DNA from 3 places in the Spirillospora sp. NPDC047418 genome. Region 3 is predicted to be linked to each of the others. Evidence: riboswitches for the same ligand, from Rfam matches in the RefSeq annotation. Region 3 holds a riboswitch; each other region holds the start of a gene.

Region 1 (4,608 bases), on a different contig from region 3:
CTTCTGGAGCACCGAGCGCTACGACATCGAATCGAAGAGTTCCGAGAAGTACGCGATCAAGAGTTTCGAGAGCAAGACCGAGCCGGGGCCGAAGTGCATCCCGATGCCCGGTGCCGAGGGTTTCCAGATCGACGTCTGGCGCATCTTCAAGCAGAACGGGAAGGAGGTGCGCCGCCAGAAGTTCCACACCACCTATGAGGCCGAGCCGCGCATCACGTGCCAGTAGCGAGCGACAGCCCGCGTTCCCGCCCACAGCCGGTTCTCCGGCACAATGTGCGCAGGACGGAGGTGGCGCGTGGCCGGATTGGGTGGAGCACTCGAGCGTTCCATCATGGACGTGCTCTGGGACGCGCCAGGCCCGCTGCGGGTGCGCGAGTTGCTCGCGAAGCTGAACGAGGACGCCGACAAGGCTCTGGCCTACAACACCGTCCAGACCGTGGCCGAAAGGCTCGCGCAGAAGGGCCTGCTGCGGCGCACACCGGACGGGACGGCCTTCCGTTACGCCCCCACCCGCGCGCGGGAGGAGTACGCGGTCGAGTTGATGCTCGACGCGCTCACCGAATCCGACGATCACGGGAGCATCCTGGCGAGGTTCGCCGAAGCCGTCCCGCCCGAGGACGCGCGCCACCTGCTGGACGCCCTGCGCCGGCGGACGTCCGACGACCAGGGGGCATGACGGCGTGATCTACCTCGTGATCAGCCTGGTGTCCACGGCGGTCCTGCTGGGCTGCCTGGCGGGGCCCGCCCTCGATCGACTCCGCCGCCCCGCCGCGCATCCGGGGATCGCCATCGCCTGCTGGTTCGCGGCGCTGGCCGGCACCTTCATCGCCGACATCGGGATCGTCGCGGTGGCGCTGCTGTCACCGCCGGCGCCCGGCCACGGTCTGCTGGAGTGGCTGCGCAACTGCCTGCCCCACCATGGTGACGAGGCGATCATCATGGCGGCCGCCGCGAGCCTGGCGCTGCTGACGGCCTGCTGTTCCAGGCTCGCCCGCAGCCTGCCGCGGCTCAGACGAGCCGTGCGGCACCGGCGCCGGCACTGGGAGATGCTCCGGCTCGTCGCCAAGGAGCATGGACGGCACGACGACGTACTCGTCCTCGACCACCCCATCCCCGTGGCGTATTCGCTGCCCGCCCGGGAGCGCGCGATCGTGGTCAGCACCGGCACGCAGGAGACCCTCACTCCCGAAGAGTTCGGCGCGGTTCTCGTCCATGAACGAACCCACCTGCGTCAGCGGCACCACACGATGCTGCTCATGCTCGACCTCGCCTACGCACTCCTGCCCTGGTTGCCGACTGTCCGCCGGGCGAAGAAGACCCTGCCACTGCTGCTGGAGATGGCCGCGGACGACGCGGCGGCCCGAGCCTGCGGCAGGCGCACGCTCGTCGACGCCCTGTGTCGGCTCGCGGCGACGCCGGGTGTGGCGGGCGCCCTCGGCGCCGCAGGGCCCTCCACGGGGGCGCTGACGGAGAGAGTGCTGCGACTGGAGTCCGCCGAGGTGGTGAAGCCGCGCCGGGTCGTCCGGGCGGCCGCCTCCGCCTTCGTTGCCGTCGCCGTCGCCACGCCCCTCCTGGTCGCCGCCGCGACCATCGTGCAGTTGTCCGACATCTGCTGAGACGGCCGAGGCGGTTTGTCGTATTCGGCCACTTGGGTGGCGAATGAGGCCACTATCTCCTACGCTCCGTAGGAGCCATCGTCCGGTGTCCCCGCCGGGGACAGCGGTGGCCACGCCGAATCCCGCGGCCCCACGCCGTCCGAGGAACCGGGGAACCGTTCTCCATCTGGGGTGAATCCGCTCACCATGAGCGGTAGGGCGACTCCGGCCCGAACCCGGCAGCTCACCCGGTAGGCGTACTGGAGAGGACAGTGCATGCAGCGACGAGCTGCCGGAGAGAGAAGGCCGATCCGCCGCCGGCTCATCACGGGCACGGCTTGGACGGCATCGATCGCCGTTTCCGCGACGCTCGTGGCTCCCCCGCCCGCCTGGGCCGAGCCCCAGCCGACCCGCAAAGAGCTGACCGCCCGGCAGAAGAAGCTCGCCGACGAGGCGGAGAAGCTCAGCGAGCAGTACAACGGGTTGCGCGTGCGCCTGCAGCAGGCGCAGCGTGCCGCCAAGGTGGCCGAGGGCAACGCCGTCCGCCAGAAGAAGGCGCTGGACGAGGCCCGGGATCGGATCGTCAAGCTCGCCGCGGACAGTTACAAGAACGGGCCGGCGGACCCGGCGGTCGCGTTCGCATCGGCGGACGACCCTCAGGCCGTGCTGGACAAGTCGGCCACGCTCCACTACTTCGCCCGCCAGGACAGCACTCGCGTCGCTCACCTGCTGCAGACGATGCAGTCCGCGGAACGATCCCGCAAGTCGGCCGAAGCGCGCGCGAAGCAGGTGCGCGAGCTCACCGGCGAGGCGAAGAAGAAGCGCAAGGAACTTCAGACCAAGCTGAAGAAGGTCGAAACCAAACTCGGTGTCGGCTCCGGCGCTCGCACCAACGCGGGTCCCGCCCCGAACGTGGATCCCGGAGGCGCCTCGGCCAAGGCCATGGGGGCGGTCAGAGCGGCCCTGAGCCAGCGCGGCGTTCCGTACTCGTGGGGCGGCGGCAACGCGTCCGGCCCGTCCTACGGCACCGCGCAGGGCGCCAACATCAAGGGCTTCGACTGCTCCGGACTGACCCTGTACGCCTACGCCCAGGTCGGCATTACCCTCCCCCACTACACCGGGAGCCAGTTCACCGCCGGCACACGTGTCTCGCAGAGCCACCTGAAGCCCGGTGACCTGGTCTTCTTCTACAGCGACCTGCACCACATGGGCCTGTACATCGGCAACGGCAAGATGGTCCACGCCCCGCAGACCGGCGACGTCGTCAAGATCAGCTCGATCTCCGGCCGCCCGTTCGCCGGCGGCGTCCGCGTGGCCTGACCACCGCCGCCCTGAGCGGCCCGGTACCGCGTCCCCGTCACCCACCCCTGGGGTGACGGGGACGTCCTTTGGCTGCCTCTCCTACAGCCTCCCCAGCTGGAGGTCTTGGGGGGCCGATGGCGACCAGTTCCGTAGCGACGCCCGGCTCGGTACGGGTCGCGCCGCTACATCGGGAAGTGGCAGTGGCGTTCAAGGAGAGCCGTGATGGCCGGGTTGGCGGCGAGTGCCAGCGGCAGCGTCGCAAGCAGAGCGCCGACGCCGCCGGTGAGACGTCCGGTACGGGACAGGGGGTCGTGAGGTGCGAGAAGGCGGGGAACGCACGGCCGAACGCGACGGCGAGGTTGATGGCGAGATCGCGGCGGCCCGCCAGATGCGCGCGTTCATGGGCGAGGACCGCGGACAACTGATCCTCAGGAAGCGGTTCGAGCGCCCCAGTGCTCAGCACGACACAGCGGTGGCGTCCGGGCAGGCCGCCAGGCCGTGCGGTGTCCGGACGATCGGCACCACCCGCATCAGGCCGGCGAGGACCACCGCCGCCATAACGGAAGCCCCGGCCGTCTGCCAGGCGAGTACGCCGAGCCGCGGGGCACGGTCGGCCCAGCCGCGGGCACGCATGAGCCGGGGCCCCAGGATTCCCAGTAGTGCCGCGTAGGCGAGGAGGGTGGCGGCCGCGGTCACGTGGTGTCCCGCGGCTGCACGACCTTGAGCGCCGCCTGCAAGGCCCTGCTCTCCTCCGGTGACAGGTCGGACAGGAAGTGCACGAGCGCGGCGGCCTGGTTGTTGCTGGTCGCGAGCGCCTCGCGCATGAGTTTGGCGGTGTAGCCCTCCCGCGAGGCCACCGCCTCGTACTCGTACGCACGCCCCACGCGCTTCCTGCGCAGCCACCCCTTCTTGTGCAGGTTGTCCATAACGGTCATCACCGTGGTGTAGGCGATCGACCGCTCGCGCTGGAGGTCTTCAAGGACCTCGCGGACGTTGGCCGGGCGGCCGTAGGACCACATCCGGTCCATCACCGCGGCCTCCAGGTCGCCGAAGCGCTGCCCGGCCATGATCTACCGCCTTCCGACGTCACGCCTGCTGGATCGGCTCCGCATACTACAGCCCATAGTAGGTCCCTCTCGCTGGCCCGCGCGGAGATCAGTTCGGCTCGGCGGTCCCCCAGAACTCCCCGGTGGCCGTCGTCTCGCGCAGAGTCTGGAGCGTCGAACGGGAGAACCAGCCGGCGCTGCGATCGATCCGTCCGCTCTCGTGGATCCCGAATCGTTCAGAAGCTGTCGGCGGGGGGGGCCGGCGGACCGCGTCCGGTCGGGCATCAGGTCGGCGACCGCCAGCCGTCCCCCGGACCTGAGCCAGATCTCGCCGCTGGGCGCGGCCGAGGCCGGTTCGGTGAGCATTTGGTGATGCCACTGCCCCGCCGTTCCGTCCGTCATGCGCTCGGCTTGCATCGTCGTCGTCCGCCCTCCATGGCATCTACTACCAGGCTTCGTAGATCGATGCATCAAGTAGGCGCGGAGGTGTCTGCACCGGTTCTGACCGCCAGAACGCGCTGCCAGAAGTCCGGCGGGCCGTCCAGCTCGTCGCCGCGCCTCAGTGACGTTCTTGGTGATCCGCCACACGCTGCCGGCGGTGGCGGTTCCGCGGCGAGGCGGTCGGCATCCTGCCGGCAATGCTCTCCATAAAGTCGCAGGCGCGT
Region 2 (4,608 bases), on a different contig from region 3:
TCGTGATGCTTGATCATCATTTCGAGGAACGCCTTGTCGAAGGCCGCGCCCTTGGCGCCCTCCAGCTTCTTCATCTCCTTGTCCGTCATCATGCCGTCCATGCCGTGGCTCATGCCGCTCATCCCGGGCGAGGGCACCGACGCCCCCCAGCCGGTCAGCCAGGCGGACAGCTGCTTGATCTCCGGGTCCTGCGCCTTCTTGATCTCCGCGGCGAGCTGCTTCACCTCCGGAGACGAGGTGCGGATGGCGGCCAGGTCGGCCATCTCGATCGCCTGGCGGTGATGCGGGATCATCATCTGGGCGAACATGACGTCCTGGTCGTTGTGCTGCGTCTGCGAGCCGCCGTTGGACGGTGACGCGCTCGCCGGCATCGAGTGGCCGGACATCGGGGCCTTGGCGTTGTCGGAGTCGTTGTCGCCGCAGGCGGCCAGGCTGATCGCCAGGGCGGGGACGGCGACGAGCGCGAGTGCGCGCTTCATGGTGGTGGACCTTTCGTGTCGAGTGTCTGTGACTTCGGGGAGCCCGGCGCCCGCGAAGACGCCGCCGGTCTGTCACAGCCTCAGCACGCTCAGGCGGTACAGGGACGGCCTCGGTGGAGGCCGTCCTACGAGAAGGATTCGGATCCTGGTCAGGATCCGCCTCGCCACGATCACCGGCTCGCGCACGAACAGGGCGACGATCGCTCCGAGGAAGGAGATCATGGACAGTATCGCCAGGCAGACCTGACCGCCCGGATGATCCTGGTGATGATCACCGGGTTGGTCCTCGCCCGAGGATTGATGGACGGCTTTCGACGAGGATGGCGTCGCCTCGTGCCCGATGCTCATCGCCGTCAGCGGGACGCCCGCCGCTTCGGTGGGGCTCGGCGATGCCTGGAAGCCGTGCATCGCCAGGACGCAGAGCAACATGAGCAGGCCGAACGGCAGCTTCATGGCTTGCCCGCACCGTTCCGGTGACCGGTTCAGCTACCCCACCTGCCGTTCCATACCCCGTAGCGACCGTCCGCCCGGAAGACCGCCGGCCATTCCTCTCCCTGCGCTGCTCTGCCACGCCCATGGTAGCGAGGGATGGCCGGTGATCCGCCAAGGCGCCTCCCTGACCAGGACATACGTCTCCCGGCACGCTCCCGGCTCAATCGGGATCGCCTCGGTCAGAGGCCACGACTCGGTCATCGGCCACAACGACCGGCCATCGTGCGGTCGGAGGTGTTCGAGCGGATCGGCTCCAAATCGATGTAAAGGGTGTCCCAGAACGCCAGATCTTCGTCGTCCTGCAGTGTCGAGACCCGGCTCCAGAATTCGCGATCCTCTGCCTCGGCGGCGACGGCGGCCGAGATCACCGGCATGGCGGCGGTTCCGGCCTCGGACGCATCGAGGCCCGCCGGTGTGATGTCCGCGGGCAGTTCCACCGGCTGCTTGTGGTGCTTGCCGCGCTTCCGCACACGGATCGGCGGCTCCGCCGGAACGCGAGCAGCGATCGACTTGCCCGCCGCCAGCGCGGCCGTACCGCAGACCGCGATGGACAGCAGCCCTCCCAGCAGGACGTCCGGCTGGACGAGCGGCTGGTCGCCGGCCGCCTTCGGGCTCGCGCCCTGAGAGGTGACCGCCGTTTCGGGGCGCGTCGCCTCCGCGCCCTTGGACTCGGATGCGGGAGCCGCGTGCTTGGGGACGTAGTTCGTCTCGTCTTCGGTTCCCGGCAGCGGCTTGCCCGCCACTTTGACCTTGCCTGGGTAGCCGTAGCCGACGACGTCGCTGACGTCGCGCGTCTTCCGTTTGAGGTAGACGCCGTCGGTGTTGGCCTCGATCGTGCGCAGGGACGAGCCCTTGACGCTCTCCACCAGGCCGACATGGCTGATGGCGTCGATGTCCTTGGAGTCGGACCAGGCGAAGAACACCAGCGCACCCGGCTCGGGCTTGGTGCCCCACGCGTCCTTCTTCTTGAACCACTCGGCGTGCTGGATGGTGGAGGCGAACTCGCCCGCCCAGTCCTGTGTGTCGGTCTCGGTGGCGGCCCAGGCGAGGAACATGTCGCACCAGGGGGCGGTGGCGTAGTAGTCGTCACCGCCCTCGTAGGTCTTGCCGTACCAGTCGCCGTACTTCGTGTAGCCGCCGGCCTTCTCGCGGTATCCGAGTTCCTTCTTGGCTACTTCCAGCAGCTTCGCACCTACGGGATCCATCGGTTCTCCTTGACTCCGCCTGCCGGGTTAGCTGACGGGTTCGGGCCAGGAGCAGGCCCTACCGCGCGCGGCGGATTCACCCCAGGAACAGTGGGTCCCCGGCTCCCGCGGCGCTGGCGCGCCGATCGGGATTAGGCGGTCGGTCCGCGCCCCCCAGGCCGGGGAGTGGATCACGAACCGATTACGATGCAATGTAGTAGCACGTTCGCCGAGATGGCAACGCGAGGTCAAAGCCGACCACGGATCAGCTGCCTGCGGGCCGGTGTCTCCGCGCATCGTCGAGTGTCAGTACTGCCTGTTCAGGACGACTTGCATGCACCTGCCGACTTGTCGGGCGGACACGGCCAGTAGAGCTGAACCGGCCGTTCGCGGTCCGTCATAGCTACTATTGAAGGTAGTAGCCCTAGTTGATGTGCGGCTACTTGATCGTGGCCGGCGGCTGGCGTCGACGCAGCATGGCGGCTATCGTCACCTCCGACGCATCGTAGGAGATGGTACGCGAACCTTGCGGGAGGTCCGGGTGTTCAAGCCGAGCGGCCGCACGGTTCCCATAGTGATCGGCATTTCGGCGGTGACCACACTGACCGCGGACGTGGCGGTCCTGGCCGTCCGCTCGGCATCGCAAGCGCCTCCGGCCACGGTGGCGCAGGCCGGTGCGGCCCGGTTCCTGGCGGCGGGGCGTCCCGAACCGTCCTCAGCAGGGCTCGTCGCCCCCTTGACGTCGCGGCTCGCGCCGCACCTGCTCGTGGCCGCACCACGACCTCTCCCGCCCTCGGCGATCGCCAAGATCGCCGAGATGAAAGGCGTACGCGGAGTCGAGACGGTCGATGCGGCACAAGGCCGTCTCGCGGGCAAGTCCGTGACCGTCTTCGGCGTCGATCCTTCGACCTTCCGGCGCTACACACCGAAACCCACCGCGGAATCGGACGCGCTCTGGCGCAACGTCGCTGCAGGTGACATCGCGGTCTCCTTCGCACTGGGGACCGACGGCGGGGTGTCCCTCGGCAGCCAAGCGGCGCTCGACGGAACCGCTGGAAAGACCAGCCTCAGAGTCGGCGCGCTCGCCACGATGGGGATCGGTGAGGTCGACGCCGTGGTCTCGCGTCCAACCGCACGCACCCTGGGCATGGCGGAAGGCAATGCGCTGCTCATCAGCGCCGGGAAGCGCGACCTGACGAAGCTCACGCGGAGCGTGCGCAGGCTCGTACCGCGCGGGTCCAAGGTCGTATCCCTCGCCACCAAGAGCGGGACTTCCCCGGGCGCAGGTGCCCAGCTCCCGGACGCTCGCGGTCAGGTCTTGACCGCACTCCAGATCCGCACGGCGATCAAAGCGTCCGAGAGCAAGCTCGGGATGCCGTACGTCTGGGGCGGGGAGTCGGACGCCGAGGGCGGCTACGACTGCTCTGGAATCCTGCAGTATGCCTTCGGCAAGGCCGGTGTCCGGCTACCGCGGGTCGCCGACGACCAGGCGAAGGCCGGCTGGCGGATCCCGTTCGAGAAGGCCCGGCCCGGTGATCTGCTCACCTGGGCCCACGACCCCACCGCCCCGGGATACATCTCCCACATCGCGCTCTACCTCGGCGATGGAAAGATGCTCGCCGCACCGAGGCGCGGCACCGTCGTGCGCATCCAACCGGTCTACTTCAGGAACTTCCAAGGGGCGATCCGCATCAATCCGCGCCTCGCCGCCCGGCTGGCGGGCTGACAGGTTGGAATTGGATCTCACCCTGCCCAGCCGAGCTGGTCAGCGTTTCGAGCGCGGCCAGGATGCGCTAGGGGATTGGCGCTCAAGCGAAGAACCAGATGTGTATGGTCTCGGCATTAGCTCCCTGTTGCCGCCGGTGAGCGTCAGGTGGTGACCCTTTCATCGGCACGGGCCAGTGCGGAGGACGGCGAACAGCGGCAAGGAGCGGCCAGAGATGGGCGGTAACCACGCACACGGCAGTCACGCTCACGGCGGGCGGTCAGGGCTTCGCGGTCGGTGCGGATCGCGGTGCTGGCGGTCATTGTCCCGGTCGCGGTGGTGACGTTGGCGGCGGTGCTGTGGATGTGGCGGGACAAGCCCCCGGCGCCTGCCGGCGCGGGGCCGGCATTGAAGCCCGGCGGCCGACGACCGAACTCCCGCCGCCCTCGTGGCGAGGCGGGTCGAGCGCCCCTCTCCCATAGCGGCACGGCCGTCCCTCAGCGGCCGGAGTGACCCAAGGCTGCGGGCCGCTCCACCCAGCCTCGGCCTCAGTGCCGTGCCGGCGCCCACCCGTAGCGGACCTCACCCCTGCCCGGTTCGGCTGGTCAGCGTGTCGAGAGCGGCCTGGATCCGCTGTCCGGCCTCATCGGCGACCGGACGCAACTCGGGCCGCTCGGGGACGGCGACCATGACGCCTGGATCGAGCGGCAGCAGAGTCCCGCCCTCAGGCAGAGCGCGGACGACGACG
Region 3 (4,608 bases):
ACGAAGACCGGGTACGGCGAGCTGCCGCTCTCGGACCAGCGCAGCCGGCTGGTGTCCGGGCTCGGCGGGCTGGCGGCGCAGACCCGCGCCGAGGTGACATGCGTGTTCGACGGCGCGGAGCTGGACGCGCCGGTGGCGATCGTGGCGCCGCGCGGCGTCCGGGTGAAGTTCAGCGCCCCCGGCCAGACCGCGGACGAGCTGATCGGCGAGCTGGTGCGGGCCGAGCCGCCGGGCCGTCCGGTCGTGGTGGTGTCGTCGGACCGGGAGGTCGCCGACGCGGCCCGCCGCGCGCAGGCCCGGCCGTGCCCCTCCACCCTGCTGCTGCGGCGGCTGGGCCGGTCATAAGGAACCCATAAGGCCCCGATAAGGGACGGGTCGCTCCCCGTGATCAGAATGTCACAAAAAAGAGACAATGATCGCCGATGTCAATCAAAGAGTGACGAATCGGTTGTGACGGTTGTTGCCCGTCGCTAGTGTCGTCGGCTGACGTCGTGGACGAGAGGGGCGAGACCGACCGTGGCCAAAGATCTCATCGGGGCACCAGCACAGGGGCGCGACCGGAGAGGCGGCCTGGCGAGCAGAGCCGCCTCCCGACGCCTGGCGGCCGTCGCCGCCCTGAGCCTGACGGCCTCCCTGACCTACGTCCCGGTGGCGGCGCACGCCGAGCCGAAGCCGACCAAGGCGCAGGCCCAGAAGAAGCTCAACAAGCTCAACGAGCAGATGGACCAAGAGGTCGAGAAGTACAACCAGAACAACGAGAAGCTCAAGGTCGCCAAGAAGAAGTACAGCATGTCGACGAAGGCGGCCAAGCAGGAGCAGGCGACCTTCGACGAGCAGCGCTCCAAGATCGCCCAGATGGCGGCCGCCGCCTACAAGAACGGCGACTCCGCCGACGTCACGGGCTTCGTGGGCAGCAAGGACCCGCAGGCGATCCTCGACCAGGCGGCCGTCTTCTCCCACCTGTCGCACGAGCGCAGCTCCCAGCTCACCCAGTTCCTCGCGACCGCCCAGCGGCTCCGCCGGGAGCAGGCGCAGGCCAAGGCGGCCTACGACGAGGTGAAGCAGAAGCAGGACGAGCTGTCGAAGAAGAAGAAGGAACTCAACGACAAGGTCAAGAAGCAGAAGGCGCTGGTGCGCAGCCTCGGCGGCGGCACGTCGTCCTCCGGCGGCGGAGGCGGGGGCGGCGCCACCTACAACGGCCCGGCCAGCGGCTCGGCCCGCACCGCGATCGACTTCGCCTACGCCCAGTACGGGGACCCCTACCACTGGGGCTCCGAGGGACCGGACCAGTGGGACTGCTCCGGCCTGACCATGAAGGCGTGGGCGGCCGCGGGCGTCAACATCACCCGCACCACCAACTCCCAGTGGGCCGCGACCAAGCGGGTCGCCAAGAGCGACCTCCAGCCGGGCGACCTGGTGTTCTTCAGCGGCCTCGGCCACGTCGGCCTGTACGTGGGCAACGGCAAGATGATCCACGCTCCCAGCAGCGGCAAGACCGTCACGGTCGTCAGCATCACCTCGGGCTACTACCTGAGCAATTACTACGGCGCCGGGCGTCCCTGACGCCCCGCCGGGCGCTCCGCTGAGGGGCGCCTGAGGGTTCTCATCGGCAACGGACCAGGGTTGACCTGGTCCGTTGTTGATTTTGGGGGGGTTTGCCTTCTGTTGGGGCTTTGGTACCTTGTCACCACCCCGGCGCCCTCCAGGCGCCGCGGCCCCGCGGCACCCACCAGGCGCCTCGGTCCCACGCGGCGCATCCAGCCGCCGCGTGTCAGGCGGCGCGAGCCACGCGCCGCTCCCCCCGGGCGGCACGCTCCACGCGTCGCCCCGCGGCACCCGAACGGTGCCGCAGCGGTCCCGTCGTGGACCGCGGCCGGTCCGGCCACCGTGTGCACGCCCGCAGCGTGCATGGCGCTGAGAGCGCGTCCACGGCGGATCTCCGGGCCAGGCTCCGGACGCTCCCGGCAACGGGCCGTCCGCCCACAACATCAGCGCCGCTCGTTCGCACGCGGGAGACAGGTCCCGCGCCGGGCCCCATCTCGCCCCCAGGATCGCAGCGGCAGCGCCGAATCCGCCTCAGCGCGGAACCGGGGACCCACACCGCCGGAGTCCGGGACACCTCCCGGACGGGCATTCCGGCACCCGGGGTGAATCGGTGCGCCTCTACCGGCCCCGTTCCGGTGGAGCCCGCCGTAGGGCCAGCTTCCACGCCCGAACCCGTCAGCTAACCCGGTAGGCGTCTGGAAGAGCGAAGGAGTGAGTTCCGCAGCGTTTCCTGGGCGTGGCCGCCCATCGGACGGCCACGCCCGGAACACCCCTGCCCTCCGCGGACGCGACCGTCCGGCGGAGACCCATCCGAACCGGCGTGCCCGCACGCGGCACGTCACCGCCGAGTCCGCCGACGGCCGCGCACACGCGCGCCGGACGCGGAGCCGGGGACCCACTGTGTCCTTTTTCGGGGTGAATCGGCCTGCCCATGGGCGGCCGTAGGGCGGCTTCCACGCCCGAACCCGTCAGCTAACCCGGTAGGCGGCATGGAAGTCGAGGAGAGATCCCCCCGTGCCAGGCGCGCATCGCAAGAAGACCCCGGGCAAGCACCGCAAGCCCGGCTCCCTGTCCATCACCTGGCGGACGACCGGCGGCGTGATCGTCGGCGCCGCCGTTCTCGGCACCGCCGCGGCCACCGCGCAGGCGTCCGTCCTGCCGTTCGGGCCCGCCCCGGCGACCGCCGCGGCGGCCGGCGTCACCGCGGCCAAGAAGGCGGGCGGCGGCCCGTCGCACGAGTCGTCGAAGGGCTCGTCCAAGGGCTCCTCCAAGGACGGTCCGCGCAGTACGTCCAAGGCGGCGCCCAAGAAGGACGCGAAGGACGAGCCGCGGCAGGCCCCTCCCCAGAAGTCCGGGGAGTCCCGGCCCACCGCCGCGGAGGCCATCAAGATCGCCAAGTCCCAGGTGGGGATCACCGAGGACGGCGGCGGCGACACCAAGTTCCAGAAGTGGTACATGAGCACGGCCCGCGCCCAGGAGACGGTCGCCCGCGACGGCGGCTCCATCGGCGGCTACAGCGGCGCGCAGTGGTGCGACATGTTCGTCTCCTGGGTCGGCGAGCAGATCGGCTTCACCGACCAGGTCGGCAGCGACGCCTGGACGGTCGCGCACGCCAGGTGGTTCCAGCAGCACGGCCGCTGGGGCACCGAGCCGAAGCCGGGCGCGATCGTCTTCTACGCGTGGGACGGCAGCAAGGACGTCTCGCGCATCAGGCACGTCGGCATGGTGATCAAGAAGATCGACGACGGCACCGTGGAGACGGTCGAGGGCAACACCGGCAACGCCGTCAAGATCAAGAAGCGCTCCGCCGACGACATCGTCGGCTACGGGTACCCCGACTACAAGTCTTGACTGCTCCCCTCCCTGGCGGGAGGGGATCGTTCGGGTCCCCTCCCGCCCGGACCAGCATCACGCGCGCGGAGTTCTTGTCCCTGGGACGGGACGTCCCGCACGCGGTGCAGGTGTAGATGCGCTCGGACAGCGGCAGGCGGTGCTTGGCTCTCGCGCCGCAGTCGCCGCAGTCGCCGCAGTCCATCGTGGTGTACGCCGGGCCCACCAGGCGGACGTCTCGGCCGTGTTTGCGGCCCATCTCGATCAGGGCCTTCTTGGTGTCGCCGATCGCGGCGTCGGCGGCCTTGCGCGCCATCGTGCTCTTGGCGAGGAACTTGGGGCGGAAGTCCTCGACCGCGACCGCGTCATGGTCGCGCATCACCTTCTTCGCCCACTTGCGGGCGTCGTCCCGGCGCTGTCGGGCGACCTTCGTGTGCGTTTTGGCCGCCAGTTTCCGCGCCCGCCGATACCCCTTGGACTGCTTCTTGCCCGTGGGGGCGCGGCGCCGCGCCATCTGCCGCTGGTAGCGCGCCAGCCGCGCCTGTGCCTTCTTACCGTGCTCGGAGTGCGGCAGGTCGTGGTCGCCCGAGGTGGTCGTCGCGGTCTCGGTCACGCCCCAGTCCACACCCAGGACCCGTCCGGTGGCCGGCAGAGGCTCCACCCGCGCCGTCGCGACGAACGAGGCGTACCCCCGCCACAATGCCCCCCGGCCAGGTGCAGGCGCCCGTCCCGCAGTCGGAACCCGCGGCGGGTGTAGTTGAGGGTCGGATCGGTCAGGTCCCGCTTCTTGAACCGGGGCATCCCCGCCCGCTGCCGGACCGGCAAACCTTCGACGATGTCTTTGAGCGCCCTGGCCCGTGATCGGCCGAAGTCGCGGATGGGTCTGCTGCTGCGGCACCGACGTCCCCTTGCGCAGCCAGGACTTCTCGGCGCGCCACCCGGTCAACATCTTGTCCAGTTGCGCGGGCCCGCACGTGGCGCCCGCCCGATGCGCGGCCTTCGACTGGGCGACGCATTCATTCCACACCCACCGGCAGCGATCCCACTCGGCCAGCAGCGCCCGCTCGGCAGTAGACGACAGCCGCAGCCGGAACCCGAACCGGGCGTTCCCGATGCCGTGCTCGTGGTGTGCCGGTATCGCCATACCGCCGACCAGACACTGCCTCTACGTGTTCTTGACGATACTGTGAGTTACCCTTGGTGGGCGTGTCACTCCGCGGGTCCCCGCCGACG

The links. Region 3 has a riboswitch for cyclic di-AMP ahead of ABZ806_RS11145 (CHAP domain-containing protein). Riboswitches for the same ligand answer to the same signal wherever they lie in the genome.
Region 1: it holds a riboswitch for cyclic di-AMP, as region 3 does, so the genes downstream of both, ABZ806_RS22665 (C40 family peptidase) here and ABZ806_RS11145 (CHAP domain-containing protein) in region 3, are expected to answer to the same signal.
Region 2: it holds a riboswitch for cyclic di-AMP, as region 3 does, so the genes downstream of both, ABZ806_RS23205 (CHAP domain-containing protein) here and ABZ806_RS11145 (CHAP domain-containing protein) in region 3, are expected to answer to the same signal.

Annotation. Positions count from the first base shown of each region.
Region 1 covers NZ_JBEYTW010000036.1:32,987-37,594, forward strand. The annotation lists gene ABZ806_RS22650 (VanW family protein) at 1-226, shown strand, start outside; gene ABZ806_RS22655 (BlaI/MecI/CopY family transcriptional regulator) at 272-676, shown strand; gene ABZ806_RS22660 (M56 family metallopeptidase) at 681-1,616, shown strand; cyclic di-AMP (ydaO/yuaA leader) riboswitch at 1,720-1,868, shown strand; gene ABZ806_RS22665 (C40 family peptidase) at 1,872-2,915, shown strand; gene ABZ806_RS22670 (hypothetical protein) at 2,953-3,360, opposite strand; gene ABZ806_RS22675 (hypothetical protein) at 3,354-3,593, opposite strand; gene ABZ806_RS22680 (BlaI/MecI/CopY family transcriptional regulator) at 3,590-3,964, opposite strand; gene ABZ806_RS22685 (VldE C-terminal domain-containing protein) at 4,503-4,608, opposite strand, start outside.
Region 2 covers NZ_JBEYTW010000038.1:4,073-8,680, forward strand. The annotation lists gene ABZ806_RS23195 (DUF305 domain-containing protein) at 1-479, opposite strand, end outside; gene ABZ806_RS23200 (DUF6153 family protein) at 552-932, opposite strand; gene ABZ806_RS23205 (CHAP domain-containing protein) at 1,169-2,176, opposite strand; cyclic di-AMP (ydaO/yuaA leader) riboswitch at 2,178-2,324, opposite strand; gene ABZ806_RS23210 (C40 family peptidase) at 2,697-3,881, shown strand; gene ABZ806_RS23215 (DUF302 domain-containing protein) at 4,443-4,608, opposite strand, start outside.
Region 3 covers NZ_JBEYTW010000013.1:101,910-106,517, forward strand. The annotation lists gene ABZ806_RS11135 (NYN domain-containing protein) at 1-345, shown strand, start outside; gene ABZ806_RS11140 (C40 family peptidase) at 517-1,563, shown strand; cyclic di-AMP (ydaO/yuaA leader) riboswitch at 2,054-2,254, shown strand; cyclic di-AMP (ydaO/yuaA leader) riboswitch at 2,409-2,548, shown strand; gene ABZ806_RS11145 (CHAP domain-containing protein) at 2,560-3,396, shown strand; gene ABZ806_RS11150 (RNA-guided endonuclease InsQ/TnpB family protein) at 3,338-4,519, opposite strand.